One region of the Paenibacillus sp. FSL R7-0302 genome, then DNA from elsewhere that is predicted to be linked to it. Evidence: predicted binding sites of a transcription regulator. Region 1 holds the regulator's gene; the other holds the start of a gene.
The links. The regulator Rex, encoded in region 1, represses fermentation and respiration genes when NADH is low (regulators of the CRP and FNR family bind a similar motif). The targets are predictions, from matches to a motif close to TTGTGAAATATTTCACAA.

Region 1 (7,472 bases):
GGAGGAAGGAAGCGTCAATCCGCTGGAGAATATTACCTTTGAAGAATATATGGATGAGGTAACCAAGCGGCTGAAGGCTGTTCTTCCCCAGTATGAGAGCCGGGAAGCCCAGGAGCTGATGATCCATGAGGTCATTACAGCGCTTGAGCAGGACAAGCATCTGCTGATTGAAGCGGGAACAGGCACCGGCAAATCGCTGGGTTATCTGCTTCCGGCCATCTACCATAGTGTGAAAAGTAATCAGAAGGTGATGGTCAGCACTCATACCATTAACCTTCAGGATCAGCTGCGGGAGCGGGATATCCCGCTCTTAACCAGCGTTGTGCCGTTCCCGTTCAAGGCCTCCATCTTTAAGGGAAGAGGGCACTATTTGTGTCTGCGCAAGTTCGAACATAGAATGAACAAAAAGGACTTTACGAGTCCAAGGGAAGAAGCGCTCACCGCTGCGCAAATGCTCGTCTGGCTGACCCAGACGACGACCGGCGATGATGAGGAGCTTAACTTAAGCGGACGGGGCGGCGATTTCTGGGAGACTGTAGCCAGTGATACCGACTCCTGCCTGGGACGCGCCTGTCCCTGGTTCCGCAAATGCTATTACCACCGGGCCAAGCATGAAGCCGGGATCTCCGATGTGGTGGTCACCAATCACTCCAAGCTGTTCGCAGATGTCAAAGCCGGGCATCAGCTTCTTCCGGCGTACGACCATCTTGTTATTGATGAAGCCCATCATCTGGAGGATATTGCCGGCAAGCATCTTGGCATGCAGATGAAATATTTCACATTCGCCCATACCCTCACCCGTCTCTATAAGGATAGCCGGAGCGGGCAGCTGCCTGCCCTCCGCCAGAGTCTGCAGTCTTCGGGCAGTGAGCAGGCTTCCGAATGGAGCGGCGTGATCGACCGGATCTATCCAGATCTGCTGACGGTGAAGGAGTCCTGGGATGCGCTTAGTGACCGGCTCTTCAGCCTGCTGCCCGAGCGCAGCGATGCCGGGGCCGGTGAAGCAGGCCAACTGGTGGCACGCCTGCAGCCGGGCAAGAAGCCGAAGGATTGGGAGGAGCTGGCTGCCCTTGAGAATACACTGAACCTCAGTCTGAGCGATATCATCCGCAAGGGCGACAAAATGCTCAGTGAGATGCGTGACACGGACAGCCAATCCTCCTCAGACAGCCTTGTGACCGATATCGGCGGGTTATTCAAGGATCTGGCATCCATTAGAGAGCAGATCCGCTTCTTCATGAGCCTGAACGATGAGAATATTGTGTATTGGCTGGAGGGAAGCGGTAATTATAAGGGGAAGTCGCTGCAAATGTATGCTGTTCCCGTAGATGTCAGCACCCAGCTCAGGGAGCTGTTCTTCGATAAGAAGAAGAGCATTATCCTGACCTCGGCCACCTTATCTGTGGATAAATCCTTCCAGTTCATGATCGATAACCTGGGTCTTGGCGAGGCTGCCGAGCAGCGGCGTCTGATGACTGCACTGCTTCCATCGCCATTCAAGTATCGTGAGCAGGCGCTCCTGGTCATTCCCCGGGACTTCCCGAGCGTCAAGGGAAGTATAGGGGATGCCCGCTTTGTGGACACCCTCGTGCACTCCCTTGCCGAGACAGCTGTAACAACACGGGGGCGGATGCTGGTGCTGTTCACCTCCTACAAGATGCTGCGCCAGGTGTATGAACCGCTGAAGGAGGCACTTGCCTCACAGGATATCGCGGTGCTGGGACAAGGCGTGGAAGGCGGCAGCCGGAGCAAGCTGATCCGCCGCTTCCAGGATAGCCCGGCTTCGGTCTTGCTGGGTACCAGCAGCTTCTGGGAAGGGGTGGATATCCCGGGAGAAGCATTGACCTGCCTGGCGATTGTCAGACTGCCGTTCCAGCCGCCGAATCACCCGCTGGCAGAAGCGAAGTCGGAGCTGCTTCAGGCACAGAAGAAGAATCCGTTCATGAAGCTGTCCGTGCCGCAGGCCGTCATCCGCTTCAAGCAGGGCTTCGGGCGGCTGGTCCGCACGGCGCAGGACCGGGGCATCGTAATTGTGTACGATACCAGAGTCATCGAATCGCATTACGGAAAGTACTTCCTGTACTCGCTCCCCGGTCCCAAGATGGAGCATATGCTCACCGAGCAGATGGTCCCGAGAATTGCCGAATGGCTGGATGACGGCGGGGTTTCCTAATTCATCTGCTATTGCTATTATTAATAAGTCATGATTAACCTGAAGATCCGTTCCCGCCTGCCCTGCCACTCCGGCAGGCGGCGGGGCACGGTTGCTATAATCGGCATTACATGAAGCGAATTTGTGATGTTACATCAACTTGAAGGAGGAGAATACATGAAATCGGATAAAATATCGGAGGCCGTCGTGCGCAGGCTCCCAGTGTACCTGCGTTTCCTGAACGATCTCCAAAAACGTGAAATCTCCACAGTCTCTTCTCAGGAGCTGGGCCAGAAGCTTGATCTGAATCCCGCCCAGATCCGCAAGGATTTGGCTTATTTCGGTGATTTTGGCAGAAAAGGCATCGGCTATGATGTATCTTATCTGATTGAGAAGATCCGCCATATCCTGAAGCTTGACCAGCAAATTAATGTTGCACTGGTTGGAGCCGGTAATCTCGGTCATGCCTTGTCAAACTACAACGCTTACTTAAAGGATACAATGAAGATTACTGCCATCTTCGATGCCTACCCGCCGAAGGTGGGCCAGCAAATCAACTCGCTGGTTGTGCAGCCGATGGAGGAGCTAAGCAGTACAATCCGCTCGCAGGGCATCCGGATCGGGATTATTACCGTGCCCGACAGCGAAGCCCAGAACGTAGCTGATATTCTTGTCGATTCCGGTATCGAGGCGATTCTGAACTTCGCACCGGTTATTCTCAAGACGCCTGCCAATATCCGGATTCATGCCGCAGATTTCACCACAGATCTGCAGAGCTTGGCTTATTATTTGCATGATGGAAAGGATGAGGCTGAAGATGAGCAGTAAGATCACGATAATCAAGAATGGGCACTTCCTGGTTCCGGGCAGTGACAAGCCGGTTCTGAGCGGGTACATGACCCTGGAGAATGAATTGATTACTTACATAGGTGAAGCTGAGCCGGCAGTGGAGGATGGCGCACAGGTCGTAGACGGCAGCCGTCTGCTGTTCATGCCTGGTCTGGTCAATACCCATGGTCATACTGCAATGTCACTGCTGCGCGGATATGGCGACGATATGGTGCTTCAGTCTTGGCTGCAGGAGAAGATGTGGCCGATGGAAGAGAAATTCACTGGTGATGATGTATATTGGGGAACCTCGTTGTCCGTGCTGGAGATGCTGAAGGGCGGCACAACCACCTTCCTCGATATGTATGATCATATGGACCGGGTAGCGGAAGTGACCGAGCAGTCCGGTATTCGTGCGGTGTTGATGCGCGGCGTAATTGGGCTGTGCCCGGAAGAGGTACAGCAATCCAAGCTCGCTGAGGCGATTGCTTTTGCCCGTAACTGGCACGGCAAGGCTGACGGCAGAATTACGACCATGCTCTCACCGCACGCCCCGTACACCTGTCCTCCAGAGTTTTTCATGAAGTTTGTGCAGGCTGCCCATGATCTGGACTTGCCAATGCACACCCATATGTCCGAGACGCGCCATGAAGTGGAGCAGAACGTGGCCGACTATGGCCTGCGTCCGGTCGCACATCTGGAGAAGCTCGGGATGTTCACCCGTCCTTCGCTCATTGCCCACGGGGTTCATCTGAACGATGAAGAGATCGGGATTCTGGCCCGCCATAACGTTGGCGTGTCGCATAACCCCGGCAGTAACCTGAAGCTGGCCAGCGGGGTTGCGCGTGTTCCTGAACTGCTGAGAGCCGGGATTAAGGTCTCCCTGGGTACAGACGGCGCGGCAAGCAACAACAATCTGGATATGTTCGAAGAGATGAGGCTGGCGGCTCTGATTCACAAGGGCGTAAGCGGTGATCCCACAGCGGTACCGGCTCCTGAGGCGCTTCTGATGGCTACGGAGTATGGGGCGCAGTCTATTTTCCTAAGCGGGGTAGGCCGGCTTGCCGCAGGAATGAAGGCCGACTTCATCGCACTTGATATTGACCAGCCGCATCTGCTGCCGCATACCGATCTGCTCTCCCATGCCGTATATTCGGCAAGTGCCAAGGATGTGGAGCATGTATGGGTGAACGGCCGACAGGTTGTGAAGCATGGACAATGCCTGACACTTGATGAAGAAGCCATCCGCCGCAAAGCACAGGAGACGTTCGAGAGCCTGCTTAAACGGTAATTCAGGGGAACGGGAAAGGAAGCAGCGTGGTGAAGAAGAAGAGGAGAAGATGGATCTGGCTGGGGATTACCGTGGTGCTGCTCCTTCTGTTCGGACTAAGCCAGTTCTATGCCTACATTATGAAGGACCAGTGGAACGAGCGGAGTGAGGCCAAGGAGCTGGCCCGGGCGCGTGCCGGACTAACAGAGGTTACCAAGGCCCAGAAATCTGTCTGGAATGAGAATGAGATCTACTGGGTGCTGACCGGCAAGAATGAAGCAGGGACCGATCTGATGGTGTGGGTCCGTTTCACCTTGGAGGGCAAGCCTGCCGGAGGCGACAACGACCTGTATGCTGAGGAACTGAGCAATGGCACCTCAGAAGAGAAAATGCGCGGAATCATAGCCGCTCAGCTGCCGGACATTACGATTGAACGGCTGCTGCCCGGTGTATACAACGGGGAATATGCCTGGCAGCTATTTTACAAAAAAGACGGGCGATTCTATTACAGCTTCTACCGCTTCAAGGATGGCAGCGCCATCGGTGAGGGGTACAGTCTGCCGAACCGTTAAGCTAAGCGCTCAGCGGAAGAATACATGCGGGGGAACAGTTTATCTGTTCTTCCGTTTTTTTAACAGATAAATTTATATGTTTTGAGGTCCCCGCAAAGTACCTGAGTCATCACCTACGCTAAAGCCCCACTTTGTGGGGTTATTTTATTATTTTGACGGTGAGGGATGAAGGAAATCGGTACCCCTTCACTTCTGAGATATATCAATTGATATATTAAAAGTAATCCCTAATCTGCTATCAATAACTTGCATGTTGAATGTAACAAGGAGGTTGATGAAATTGGAAATATTGGCATATTTGTATCAGGCGGTGGATCTGTTCAAGGAGGAGCTGGGGGAGAATCTGTCGGGAATTTACGTGCATGGCTCACTGGCGATGGGCTGTTTTCACCCCGATACCAGCGATATCGATCTGCTGATCGTCGTACATGACAAGCTGCCCGCAGAGGTCAGTCATAGACTTGCCAGGCGTATTGTAGCTTATCATGACAGTCTGCCGAATAAGCGCGGAATTGAACTATCTATCGTCCTTAAGACATACCTGCGCAATTTTGTGTATCCTACGCCTTTTGAATTTCACTTTTCGGAAGCACATGTAGAGCGGTACAGAGCTGATGAGAATTATCTGTGCGGCGGCTTTGAGGATGCTGATCTGGCGGCGCATTTTACAGTAGTCTACCATCGCGGGTTTATCTTGTACGGGGAGCCGATCCGCGAGGCCTTTGCGCCGCTAGACAACAGGTACTATCTGGATTCCATTATCAGGGATATCGATGATGCACCGCAGAATATTAAGAAATCACCGGTGTATTACACACTGAATCTATGCAGGGTACTCTATTATATGCAGGAAGGTCATGTTTCTTCCAAGAAGGAAGGCGGGGAGTGGGGGCTGCAGCAGTTGCCTGAAGTCTATCACGGTTTGCTTAGACAGTGTCTGAAGGAATATAGCGGTGCGGGGGACGCCGAAGGCTATGAACCGGGCGAATTAACCGATTTTGCGGAATATATGATGGCTGAAATCAAGCGGACTCCGAACTGAAGATGGGCCGGGCAAAAATGATAAGTGCATGAAACATCCAGAAATTAGTATCAAAAATTTTAAATATATTCACAACTTTATGTAAAATCGTATATACACCTGTGATATACTACTACTTGTATCAGGACATGCTTAAGAGCATGTCAGTCTCGGAAGGGCGCTAGACACGCTGGATGGTCTTTATTATAGAGTTATGCTCGGTCATTTTTGAGAGGAGGACGTTTCTTGAAACTGCGTCTCATGCCTGTACTGCTAACGTCTCTGCTGTCTGCTGCATTATTGTTTGGCGGCTGGTATTCTTACCGTACATTCGCGGTGCAGGAGCCGCTGCAGAAGCTGGTATCATCCTACGAGGGAGTGAAGGATTCCCATATTACTATTAAACGCAATGAGGTCACTTTGAAACTGGATTTGCAGCCGGGCACGAAATTACGTGAACTGGTGCAGTATGTATCAAGAGAAGGCAGCACTGCTATTGACGGACGGACCCTGAAGCTGGATGTGGAGCAGAAGCCGAGCGAGCTGCTGGATGAGTACTGGGATAAAGCGATGTTCTCTGTAGCAGAAGCGATGGAGAGCCGGAAGTATACATTGATACCAGCGAAGCTGGACGGACTTAAGGAGCAGGACAGCAAGTACAGCGGGGTTACAGCCGCCACAGAGATTGACGATAATAATGTATATGTAAGCCTGAGCAACGGCACAGAGAGCAAATTCATTATTCTGCCGCGTGCAGCAGCCAAGATGGGAGTGTGGAACAATGCCTAAGTACTGGAAAGAGGTTGTAGCCGGATTCGTTCCGGTCATGCTGATTTTTATGGCTTTTGTGGGGATTAATATCTTCCCTGTAATCATAGCGCTGGGTATGGTTGCCGCGCTCCTGTTCATTGCCCATGCCCGTGGCGGTCTGACGGTTAATGCAGGTGCAGATAAGAAGCGCAAGAAGAACGGCCCCTCCAAGCTGACCTTTGAAGAGATCGGCGGACAGGACAATGCCAAGCAGGAGCTGCGTGAAGCGCTGGACTTCCTAATCCGGCACGAAGAAATCAGCAAGTTCGGGATTCGCCCGCTCAAGGGAATTCTGCTTACAGGTCCTCCGGGAACAGGAAAGACGCTGATGGCTAAGGCTGCGGCGCATTATACGGGCTCCGTGTTTGTAGCTGCCTCGGGCAGTGAATTCGTTGAGATGTATGTCGGTGTGGGTGCGGGACGCGTACGCGATTTGTTCAAGGATGCCCGCACACGCGCACTCAAGGAGAATAAGCAAAGTGCCATTATTTTCATTGATGAAATCGACGTCATCGGCGGGAAGCGCGAAGGCGGACAACAGCGTGAGTATGATCAGACCCTCAATCAGCTGCTGACGGAGATGGACGGGATTTATAACAATGATACCCCGCGCATCCTGCTGGTAGCCGCAACGAACCGCAAGGAGATGCTGGATTCTGCGCTGCTGCGCCCGGGGCGTTTTGACCGCCATATTCAGGTGGATATGCCTGATAAGAAGGGCCGCAAGTCGATTCTCGACCTGCATGCCAAGAACAAGCCGCTGCATGACACCGTGGATCTGGATAAAATCGCCGAAGAAGCTTACGGCTTCTCGGGTGC
Region 2 (7,472 bases), 240 kb from region 1:
CGGCACTTTACCATCCGCTTTAATATCGGCCAGCTGCTTCTCCAGTTCGGCGAAGGTCGTTGGAGCCTTCCAGCCCTTACCGGTATAGTATTCTTTATTATAGAAGAAGCCTTCTCCAGATCCGCCGATCGGCAGGCCGTAGATTTTGCCTTCATAGGTGAACGGGTCCAGATTGGAGAACTTGTCTTTGATCCCTAATTCATCAAGGATCGGGGTCAGGTCCAGCAGCTTGCCTTCTTTGGCATAGATCTTGGAGTCCGGGCTGCCGAACAGGTCGAAGATCTCCGGAGGGTTACCGGCCGCCATTTCACCGCGCAGCTTCTCCTTACGGTTCACATCCGAATCTACTCCATCAAGCTTGAAGGTCAGTCCAGGCACATCCGCCTGCACCTTGCCCACCACATCCTCCAGAATAGCCAGTCGTTTCTGTTTGTCCGCTCCAACCTGGGTATGACGGATCGTCATTTCAAAAGGCTCAGCATTAGCCGGTTCTTCCGTTGCGGCAGCATTGGTAGCAGCAGCCTCTTCCGTCGCAGCAGGCTCTGTCGTCGGAGACGCATTATTCTTGTTACCTCCACAGCCAGCCAGCAGCGCCGAGCTGACGAACATCAGGGACAACAGCAGTGTTAGACTTTTTCTCATTACGGGTGACCCTCCCTATTTAATGATTTCCCTTACAACTCTTATTATAGAAAACCAGATTTGTTACCGTAAGGTTAAGATTCATCTTCAATAGGGATAAAATCCTCTACTGGAAGCGGATTCAGTCAGATTTCCTGACATACAAAAAAGCGAAACTCCTCAAAATAGAAGCTCCGCTTTCGAAATTATTATATGCAATTAGACCAATGCAGACTCTTTACGGCCCTCTTCGATCAGCCGGTACGCACGCTGCACTTCTTCATCCGAAGGGGACTCCACCCCTTCAAGCTCATAGGGACGGCCGAGTTCTTTCCATTTGTAGATCCCCATTACGTGATAAGGCAAGATTTCGAACTTCTCCACACCATTTAAGGTGCCAATGAACCGTCCGAGATTCTGTAAATCCTCTTCCTTGTTGTGAATGCCGGGAACATAGACATGGCGAATCCACATTTTACGGTTATTATCAGATAACCAGCGGGCCAGCTTCAAGGTACGGTCATTGGATTTGCCGGTCAGCTTGATATGCGCTTCATCATCAATATGCTTCAGATCCAAGAGCACCAAGTCAGTAACATCCAGCAGATCGCTGATTTTCGATCCATCATTATAGCCGTTGGTATCAAGCGTGGTATGCAGATTCCAGCGTTTCTTCACCTCGGTGAACAGCTGCTTCACGAAATGCGCCTGGAGGGTTGGTTCACCGCCGGATACGGTCAGACCGCCACCGGACGTTTTATAATAATTCAGGTAAGGCTCAATTTCCGCCAGCACTTGCTCGACGGTCATTTCCTTGCCTTCATTCAATTCCCATGTATCCGGGTTGTGGCAATACTGACACTTGAGCAGGCAGCCCTGCATAAAAAGCACGAAGCGGATACCCGGGCCATCCACCGTTCCAAACGTCTCCAAAGAGTGGATATGTCCTTTAAGCATGAGATGTCATCCTTTCGAAAAAAAACTTAAAATTTTAACCACTTTCAGACAAGAGTGTACCGCCCTCTTGCAAGGGCGGCAGCTCTTTGATTGATTTCAGTTCTTGTAGAACAAGAATGCTTCTTACATGGAATCGTGGAATGTACGGTTGATAACATCCATCTGTTGTTCACGGGTCAGCTTGATGAAGTTAACAGCATAGCCGGATACACGAATGGTCAACTGTGGATAGTTCTCAGGGTGATCCATAGCGTCGAGCAGCTGTTCACGGTTAAATACGTTAACGTTCAAGTGCTGAGCGTTATTGTGGAAATATCCGTCCATCATGAAGACCAGGTTGGACTTACGGGAATCTTCGTCTTTACCCAGCGCCTTAGGAACGATGGAGAAGGTATTCGAGATACCATCCTGTGCATCGGAGTAAGGAAGTTTGGCAACAGAGTTCAGGGATGCCAGGGCGCCCTTCTTGTCGCGTCCGTGCATTGGGTTAGCACCTGGAGCGAATGGTTCGCCTTTTTTACGTCCGTCAGGAGTAGTACCAGTCTTTTTACCATATACAACGTTTGAAGTGATAGTCAGTACCGATTGAGTCGGCACAGCATCACGATACGTTTTGTTTTTGCGGATCATCGACATGAAGGTTTCAACCAGTTCAACAGCAATGCCGTCAACAGCGTCGTCGTTGTTACCGTAGCAAGGGAATTCACCCTCAGTTTCAAAGTCGATAGCAATGCCTTCTTCGTTGCGGATTGGCTTAACCTTAGCGTATTTGATTGCGCTCAGGGAGTCAGCAGCAACGGACAGTCCGGCAATACCGCAAGCCATTGTACGCAGAATGTCGCGGTCATGTAGCGCCATTTCGATACGTTCGTAGGAATATTTGTCATGCATATAGTGAATGATGTTCAGCGTATTGACATAAGTCTTAGCCAGCCATTCCATCATTGGTTTGAAGCGTTTCATTACTTCATCGTAATCCAGGTATTCAGAAGTGATCGCAGGATATTCAGGACCTACCTGAGCACCGGATTTCTCATCTTTACCGCCATTGATCGCATACAGCAGAGCCTTAGCCAGGTTGGCACGGGCACCGAAGAACTGCATTTGCTTACCGATACGCATTGGGGATACGCAGCAGGCAATTGCATAATCTTCACCCCAGTATGGACGCATTACATCATCGTTCTCATATTGGATAGCGCTGGTCTCAATAGATACCTTGGCACAATATTTCTTGAAGCCTTCAGGCAGCTTCTCGGACCACAGTACAGTCAGGTTCGGTTCTGGAGCCGGTCCCAGATTGTACAGGGTATGCAGGAAGCGGAAGCTGTTCTTGGTTACGCGGGTTGTGCCGTCTTCAGCCATACCACCGATGGATTCTGTTACCCAAGTAGGGTCACCGGAGAACAGGTCGTTATAGTCAGGCGTACGCAGGAACTTCACGATACGCAGCTTCATTACGAAATGGTCAACGATTTCTTGAGCTTGCTCTTCAGTCAGAGTACCTTCTTCAACGTCACGTTGAACATAGATATCAAGGAAGGAAGATACGCGTCCCAGAGACATTGCCGCACCATTCTGTTCTTTAACAGCTGCCAGATATCCGAAGTATACCCATTGTGTAGCTTCTTTGAAGTTCATTGCCGGCTTGGAAATATCCATGCCATGAGCTGCGGCCATTTGTTTCAGTTCGCCCAGAGCACGCATTTGCTCGGACAGCTCTTCACGCAGACGGATAACATCTTCTGTCATGGAGTCTACTTCAAGCTCAGCCAGTTGCTGCTTCTTGTCTTTAATCAGGAAATCAATACCATACAGAGCAATACGGCGATAGTCGCCGATGATACGTCCGCGGCCATAAGCATCAGGAAGGCCTGTGATTACGCCGGATTTACGCACAGCTCTCATATCTGGTGTATATGCATCAAATACGCCCTGGTTATGCGTTTTGCGGATGTTCGTGAACATGTCAACGATATTCTGCGGAAGCTCGAAGCCGTAAGCCTTAGTAGCATCGATCATCATCTTGATACCGCCGAACGGTTGGATGGAACGTCTGAAAGGCGCATCAGTCTGAACGCCGACAATCTGTTCCTTGTCCTTGTCAATGTAACCAGGAGCATGGGAAGTGATAGTGGAGACAGTATCGAGGGAAACGTCCCATACGCCGCCTCTTTCTCTTTCTTCCTTACTCAGCTGGGAGATAATCTTCCACAGTTCAGTTGTGTTGCTGGTAGGACCTACAAGGAAATCTTCAGTTCCTTCATAAGGCTTGATGTTCTTGGCAATAAAGTTATTAACGTCAACTTTCTTGGACCATGTACCCTTTGTGAAATTTCTCCAGCCAGACTTAACCTCTTGTACTTCTTTTTCAATCACCGACATGCTAAATCCCTCCATTTATATTTAGTATATTTGTAGAGATCGCGGGCTTGAAGGTTAATCCCGTGTCTCGTGATCCCGTAGCTGACAGTTGTTATAAAATTCACAATCACATCTTTATATCAGGGATCGTTGTCTATATAAACATTTTAGTTTATTTTCTGAAAAAGGACTGTGACAAATATCACTCTTTCGGTGATATTTGTCACTTCCATCCAGTCCCATATTAACCTTTAACCTTATTCTTTGCCAGGCAACCGTTAATTAGTTATCGAATTTGCCGTAGAATGCGTTGCGGTATACATCAGCAAGCTCGGATACCAGCGGCATTTTAGGGTTGGCAGTTGTACATTGGTCTTCAAATGCACGGTCAGCCAGATAGTCTACACGGGATTCGAAGTCCTTAGGATCGAAACCAAGCGCCGAGAAGGATTCTTCGATGCCGAGTTTTTTGTTCATGTCGCGGATCGCATTGATCAGGCTCGTTACGCCTTCTTCGGTAGTGCGTGCTGGCAATCCCAGAATACGGGCGATTTCAGCATACCGTTCGTCTGCTACAAAGTGCGAATATTTAGGGAACGAAGCGAACTTCGTAGGCTTCTTGGCATTGTAGCGAATAACATGCGGCATCAGGATCGCATTAGTGCGGCCATGTGCGGTGTGATACTGTCCGCCCCATTTGTGCGCCAAGCTATGGTTAATTCCCAGGAATGCATTAGCAAAGGCCATACCGGCAAGTGTCGAAGCGTTGTGCATTTTCTCACGGGCCAGCTTGTCGCCTTGCAGTGCGGATTTCTCCAGCCACTGGAATACCAGCTGAATGGCTTTGATTGCCAGACCATCGGTATAGTCACTGGCCATTACGGATACATAAGCTTCGATTGCATGTGTCAATACGTCCATCCCTGTATCGGCAACTGCAGTTCTTGGCAAGCTGTATACAAACTCAGGATCGATAATAGCTACGTCTGGAGTCAGCTCATAGTCGGCCAGCGGATATTTAGTATTATTACCCGTAGTCTTATCTGTGATAACTGCGAACGAGGTTACTTCGGAACCTGTACCGGAAGTTGTAGGAATCGCAACGAATTTCGCTTTGTTGCCGAGCTTAGGGAATTTGTATACCCGCTTGCGGATATCCATGAACTTCTGCTTCAGACCGTTGAAGTCAGCATCCGGATGTTCGTAGAACAGCCACATGCCCTTGGCAGCATCCATTGGGGAACCGCCGCCGAGTGCGATAATGCAGTCCGGCTGGAATCTGTTCATCATTGCCGCGCCTTTTTCTACAGTAGTTGTCGATGGATCCGGTTCAACTTCCGAGAACACTTCAATGGCTACAGGAGTCTGACGTTGACGCAGATAGTGCTCCACTCTTTCAACATATCCCAGTTTCACCATCATAGGGTCAGTGATAATGGCTACACGTGTAATGTCAGGCATTTTGGCCAGATACTGAGTGGCTCCCTTTTCGAAGTAAATCTTGTCAGGTACTTTAAACCATTGCATATTCACGGTACGGCGGTTCACCCTTTTCACGTTGATCAGATTGATGGCAGTCACGTTCTGCGATACCGAGTTGCGTCCGTAAGATCCGCAGCCCAGTGTCAATGAAGGGATATTAGTGTTGTAAATATCGCCGATTGCGCCGTGTGTGGATGGCGAGTTGACGAGAATACGTCCGGTCTGCAGACGGTTGGAGAACTTCATGATTACTTCTTCGTTGTTGGAATGGATAGCCGAGCTGTGGCCCATGCCGCCAAATTCAACGATTTGAGCTGCGCGTTCGATACCCTGGTCAGCATTCTTCACTTTGTAGCAAGCCAGAACCGGGCTCAGCTTCTCAGCGGACAATGGATATTTAGTACCTACACCTTCAAGCTCAGCTACCAGGATCTTCGTTCCGGCAGGAACCTGAATGCCGCACATTTCAGCGATCTTCACAGCGGATTGGCCAACGATAGCCGGGTTAACTGCACATTTCTCTACGTTCATTGCGCCGCTGGTCAGCTTAGCTGCTTCTTCTTTGTTCACAAAGTAACAGCCGTTCGCAATCATTTTCTTTTTCACTTGATCGAAGATGGCTTCTTCAATGATAACTGCCTGCTCGGAAGCACAGATCATACCATTATCAAAAGTCTTCGACAGGATAAGGTCAGTTACAGCCTGATCAATATCAGCACTCTTCTCAATGAAGGCAGGCACGTTACCAGGACCTACGCCGAGTGCTGGTTTGCCGCAGCTGTAAGCTGCCTTGACCATTGCCGATCCGCCGGTTGCCAGAATCAGTGCAACGTCCGGATTGTTCATCAGTGCGTTTGTTTTGTCCATCGTAGGAAGCTCAATCCATTGGATGAAGTTCTCAGGTGCGCCTGCTGCTACGCCTGCATCATGCAGAATTTTGGCTGCTGCCGCACTGCACTCTTGCGCTGACGGGTGGAAACCGAATATAATAGGGTTACGTGTCTTAGCGGAAATCAAAGCCTTAAACATCGTGGTGGATGTTGGATTGGTTACCGGTGTGATACCCATAATGATTCCGACTGGTTCAGCAATCTTCTGGAAGCTGTCATAAGCGTTATCCTCAATAACGCCTACAGTCTTGTCGTACTTAATACCGTGCCAGATATATTCAGTGGAGAAGATGTTCTTTGTAATTTTGTCTTCGTATACTCCGCGTCCTGTTTCTTCAACAGCCAGTTTTGCCAGGTACATATGCTTGTCGAGTCCGGCCAGCGCCATTGCATGAACGATTGTGTTTGTCTGCTCTTGATCCAGGCCCATGAACGCTTCGTGGGCTTTCTTTGCTTTATCCACCAAAACCTGAATGTACTCTTCAGCGGTGGTTTGTTTCACTTGGGCGGCGACTTCGTTTTTAACTGCCATCTCCCTCGTCCTCCTGTCAATTTTTAGGTTGTTTCTTTCTATACATTTATCTTAGCACATCCTTTTCACCTTGTATAGTGAAATCTTTCACAAAGTTTAAAGTTTTTTTTGAGTTGTTTTCAAAGCGCTTTCATTCGATCATATACTAGCGTTTCTTCCATATTATATGTAATATTTAATTGATATTTGTCTATTCTGCGAACGCAATACGGCAGGTTACAGTGTTGATGGCCCACTTTGCCTTGCGATGCCGGGCGGGACTCAGGAATTCTGCTCATGAATGCCAAGCCGTCACCTCGGTTCATCCATGGCTCTTCTATAGACTCACTCTGACGGTGAATATAAATATAAATCTCTGCTTACAAGTGGAAACGGCTTTGTCGCCCTTTTAAAGGACGGTACCGTTTCAGCGAGAATGATCAGGATGCTGTATAGCGCGAAGCACATAAATTCTTATCTTTGAACAAAATTACCCTGCGGGTGAACAATGCTAATGCCTCTCTCACCGGCCGCTTTTAAGGAGCAGTAATGTTGCAGTTTTTGCAGGATTTCTCTATACCTTTTACGGGTTGCAAGTACAATGTTGCATTATTTGCACAAATTTCGGTGTTTAGAGCACGTTAGCG

Region 2: the regulator Rex is predicted to act here: its motif matches at 4,052-4,069, upstream of pflB (formate C-acetyltransferase).

What each region holds. Positions count from the first base shown of each region.
Region 1 is NZ_JBBOWB010000001.1:1,940,962-1,948,433, forward strand. It holds gene dinG (ATP-dependent DNA helicase DinG) at 1-2,173, shown strand, start outside; gene MKY96_RS08315 (redox-sensing transcriptional repressor Rex) at 2,330-2,980, shown strand; gene MKY96_RS08320 (amidohydrolase) at 2,970-4,271, shown strand; gene MKY96_RS08325 (cell wall elongation regulator TseB-like domain-containing protein) at 4,301-4,822, shown strand; gene MKY96_RS08330 (aminoglycoside adenylyltransferase domain-containing protein) at 5,103-5,864, shown strand; gene MKY96_RS08335 (hypothetical protein) at 6,090-6,632, shown strand; gene MKY96_RS08340 (AAA family ATPase) at 6,625-7,472, shown strand, end outside.
Region 2 is NZ_JBBOWB010000001.1:1,697,246-1,704,717, reverse strand. It holds gene MKY96_RS07100 (ABC transporter substrate-binding protein) at 1-642, opposite strand, end outside; gene pflA (pyruvate formate-lyase-activating protein) at 841-1,578, opposite strand; gene pflB (formate C-acetyltransferase) at 1,702-3,963, opposite strand; gene adhE (bifunctional acetaldehyde-CoA/alcohol dehydrogenase) at 4,225-6,846, opposite strand.